One region of the Cobetia sp. PS-4MA genome, then DNA from elsewhere that is predicted to be linked to it. Evidence: riboswitches for the same ligand, from Rfam matches in the RefSeq annotation. Region 1 holds a riboswitch; the other holds the start of a gene.
The links. Region 1 has a riboswitch for thiamine pyrophosphate ahead of thiC (phosphomethylpyrimidine synthase ThiC). Riboswitches for the same ligand answer to the same signal wherever they lie in the genome.
Positions count from the first base shown of each region.

Region 2: linked by a shared signal. The riboswitch ahead of AC26AR_RS05875 (ABC transporter ATP-binding protein) and the one ahead of thiC (phosphomethylpyrimidine synthase ThiC) in region 1 are both predicted to bind thiamine pyrophosphate.

Region 1 covers NZ_CM173107.1:2,957,858-2,960,056, forward strand. The annotation lists gene tenA (thiaminase II) at 124-783, shown strand; TPP riboswitch at 974-1,114, shown strand; gene thiC (phosphomethylpyrimidine synthase ThiC) at 1,241-2,199, shown strand, end outside.
Region 2 covers NZ_CM173107.1:1,370,646-1,372,844, reverse strand. The annotation lists gene AC26AR_RS05880 (protein kinase family protein) at 1-800, opposite strand, end outside; TPP riboswitch at 926-1,039, shown strand; gene AC26AR_RS05875 (ABC transporter ATP-binding protein) at 1,101-1,853, shown strand; gene AC26AR_RS05870 (ABC transporter permease) at 1,850-2,199, shown strand, end outside.

The DNA of each region.
Region 1 (2,199 bases):
TTCCAGGTGAACGCCGCACCTCCCCCCGCTTTTTCCCTGCAGATTGCCGGACCTGACCACGCTCGAGCCAGACCTTTGCCACTCCATCACGGATTGGCAGCACGCTCACCGAGGGATGCGTCGATGCCCAGCTTTTCAGACCTGACCAGTGCCTGCGCCGAGGAATGGCGCGACTATCTCGAGCATGACTTCGTTCGCCAGCTCGGGGAAGGTCGTCTGCCAGAGGAGTCCTTCCGCCATTACCTGCAGCAGGACTACCTGTTCCTGATCCACTTCGCGCGCGCCTGGGCGCTGGCCGCCTACAAGAGCCGCACCCTCGCGGAGCTGCGTCAGGCCACGGCCAGTCTCGACACCATCCTCAATACCGAGCTCGATCTGCATATCGGCTACTGCAGCGAGTGGGGCATCAGCGAGGATGACCTGAGTGAGCTGCCGGAATCCCGCGCCACCCTGGCCTATACCCGTTACGTGCTGGATTGCGGCCAGCGCGGCGATCTTCTCGATCTTCACGTGGCGCTCGCGCCCTGCCTGATCGGCTACGGCGAGATCGCCGAGTGGCTGCTGGATCAGGACACCACCGAGATCGAGGACAATCCGTACGCGGACTGGATCGCGATGTACTCCAGCGATGACTTCAAGGAAGCGGTGGACGCCGAACGAGAATGGCTGGACGCTCGGCTCTCGGAGGTCTCGGAGCGCCGGCTGGGCGAACTGGTGGATGTCTTCCGCGATGCGACACGTCTCGAGATCGACTTCTGGCAGATGGGCCTTGATCGCGACTGATCCGTGGCTGGCCGTCGCCTGACAGGCCGCGCCAGCGCGAACGGAAGACACACCGATTTTCATCGGCCTGGGGACGTGGTCCTCTCGCCAATCATCCAGACACACCACAGGCCATCAGAGCCTGAATGCGAGCACGATGACCTGGGCCAGCACAACGCTCAGCACAGGTCATGCCCGCATTGAATTCTGAGCACGCTTGACGGGGTGCCGGTGGAACCGGCTGAGATCCTGCATGCATCACCTCGCCGCCAAATGGGCGAGGCTGCCAGCAAGGGGTCCCGTGGAACCTGAACCGGTTAGGACCGGCGTAGGAATCAAGCTGATGGTCAGCCGCTGCCCGCGGCCGCCTCGCTCCCGGGCCACCTGTTGGCAAGGAGTCGGCGATGGCCATCCTCTCCCTGCGCACGGTCTTCCCATGATGACGTCTGCCGTGACGTCGCCCTTTGAGGAGACCTGCATGAGCACTACCCCCACGACTCAAGATCCGCAAGCCACCAACGCCGCCGAACCGTCGCTCGCCCCCCAACCTGAGGCTGCGCCGAAGGCGCGCGCCCGTGCCGGTCGCAAGGATGGCAGTCGCCATCTCGCCAGCGAAGCCCGCGTCGACGCCGCCGCCATCGCGCCGCTGAGCGGCTCGCGCAAGATCTACATCGAAGGCTCTCGCCCGGACATCCGCGTGCCCATGCGCGAGATCGGCTGCTCGCCGACCCAGACCTCCAGCGGTCTGGAAGAGAATCCGCCGATCGTCGTCTACGACACCTCCGGCCCCTACACCGACCCGGCGGTCGAGATCGACATTCGTCGCGGGCTGGCGCCACTGCGCGAGAAGTGGATCGAGGAACGCGGCGATACCGAACAGCTCAATCAGCTGAGCAGCGAGTATGGTCGCGTGCGCCAGGCCGACCTGCGCCTGTCGTCCCTGCGTTTCGAGCTGGACCACCGCCCGCGTCGTGCCCTGCCGGGCAAGAATGTCACCCAGCTGCACTATGCGCGCCAGGGCATCATCACGCCGGAGATGGAGTACATCGCGATTCGTGAGAATCAGCGTCGTATCGCGCTGCGTGAGGAATATCAGGGCAGCGACTCCGTCGAGAGTATTCTGGGCCACCAGCACCCGGGTCACAGCTTCGGCGCCAACCTGCCCGACGAGATCACCGCCGAATTCGTGCGTGAGGAAGTCGCGCGTGGCCGCGCCATCATTCCCGCCAACATCAATCACCCGGAAAGCGAGCCGATGATCATCGGCCGCAACTTCCTGGTGAAGGTCAACGGCAACCTGGGCAACTCGGCGGTCACCTCCTCCATCGAGGAAGAGGTCGACAAGATGACCTGGGCGATCCGCTGGGGCTCCGACACCGTGATGGATCTCTCGACCGGCGCCAACATCCACGAGACCCGTGAATGGATTCTGCGCAA
Region 2 (2,199 bases), 1.6 Mb from region 1:
AAGGCCTCACGCTGACTCGGCGTCTCCAGCAACAACTCGATCAGTGCCCAGTCGAACTCGATCGGAGCCCACACCAGTGCCTCCCAGTCGCTCCATACCCAGCCGGTGGCGGCGCACAGATATTGGTCCGCGCGCAGGTCCGGCAGACTCCAGACGGCGCGAGCGGGATGCGAGAAGGTGCGTGATGGCAGGTCCCCCAGCTCGTGGGACAGGGGATGGCGCGCGAGAAAACGCGTCACGCGGGCATTCCAATGCAGCAGCGGCATGGGCTGGGCAAGGGGCTGGCCAAAGCCGGACACGGTGTCCTGATGCAGCCGCCCGACCTGATCTCCCAGCAACTCACAGAAGGTGTCACTGAGATCACTGGGCTGACCGCTGGACCACGGCAGGTGCCAGACGGGCGCGCCATCGAGACGTCCCAGATAGGTCAGCGGCAGCGGAGGGATGGGCAAACGCGCCGGCAACGCGCCCGCCAGCCGTGTCAGGGCCTCAGGTTGCGCCCAGCGATCGGCGCCGAAGACACCGCGCATCGCTCGCCAGAAGGGGTCGTGATCCGGGCCGGTCCGCGCCAGCTTGATCAGGCCGGGGGTGCCGCCACGCTGTCGCCACAACCAGTTGGCACTATCCGGCCAGGCAAGTGCCAGCGGCTCCAGCGCATGCCCCAGATAGGTGGAAAGACGGCGAGTCAGCGCATCCTCCGGCCAGCCATTGGGCACGGATGTCGCGTCTGGCATCACGGGTCGCCGCGGTGGCACGGGATAACCGCTGGAGCAGGTCGAGAGATCCGGGGTATCAGGCATGTTGATCTCCTTGAGGCTGCGATACCTCGATAGCATACCCAACACCGGGCCATGCAGCATAGCCACACGACAGCCACCCCGACGATGGCAGGGATGCAACCGGCGGGCAGGTGACGGTACACTGTCGGCCTGGATGGGGGTGCCCGAAAGTGGGCTGAGAGCCGATGCGTCACGTCGCATGGCAACCCCTGGAACCTGATCCGGTTGATACCGGCGGAGGGAATTCCGGTCACCTGCCCAAGCGTCAGGCGCCCTGCGTGCTTCCTCCCCTCGGCATGCCGCCTGACCACGGATGACACTGTGTCGCTGGGACTCTCCCTCAACAACGCCCGCATCGATTACGCCAGCCATACGCTGTTTCGTGATCTGTCGGCGCGTCTGGATGCCGGAAGCTGGACGGCCCTGCTGGGCCGCTCGGGCTGTGGCAAGAGCTCACTGCTGCGCCTGCTGGCCGGCCTCGAGATGCCCGACCATCACACGCTGGAACTCACCACCGATGACGGCAAGCCACTGGCGGGTCGCGTCGCCTGGATGGCGCAGCAGGACCTGCTGCTGCCCTGGCGCCGGGTGCTGGACAATCTGTGTCTGGGAGATGACCTCCATCGTCGCCCTCGCGATACCGAGCGGGCCCGCGAACTGCTGGCAGCGGTGGGTCTGGAGGGGCGCGAGCAGGCCTGGCCAGACGCCCTCTCCGGCGGCCAACGCCAACGCGTTGCATTGGCGCGGACGCTCTACCAGCAGGCTCCAGTGGTGATGATGGATGAGCCCTTCTCCGCAGTGGACGCCATCACGCGACTCGAACTGCATGATCTCGCCAGCCGGCTGCTGGACGGACGCACCGTGCTGATGGTCACGCATGACCCGCTCGAGGCGCTGCGCCTGGCCGACCAACTGCTGGTACTGCGTCCGGGCCGCGACAGCCAGCAGGGGGCAGTGCTCGACCGCTTGCCGGGGCTCTCGCCGCCTCGCCCGGTGCCGCTGGACCTGCCCGCCCTGCAGCAGGCCCAGTCCGAATTGATCACACGCCTGCGCGACGGCGAGGAGACGCCATGAAACGCCTGCATGCCCTGCGTCATCTCGCCATCAGCGCCGCCGTCCTGCTGGGACTCTGGCAACTGGTGATCATCACCACGGCCGTGCCGCCCTACATCCTGCCAGCGCCACTGGCAGTCGCGGAGGTGCTGGTCCGTCAGGCTCCGATGCTGGCACACCACGCCGGCATCACCTTCGCCGAGATTCTTGGCGGGCTGGTACTGGGGGTCCTTCTCGGACTGAGCACCGCGCTGGCACTGGCGTTCATCCCTCGTCTGCGGCGCACCCTGCTGCCATTGCTGCTGATCAGCCAGGTGATTCCGCTGTTCGCCATCGCCCCACTGCTGGTGCTGTGGCTGGGCTATGA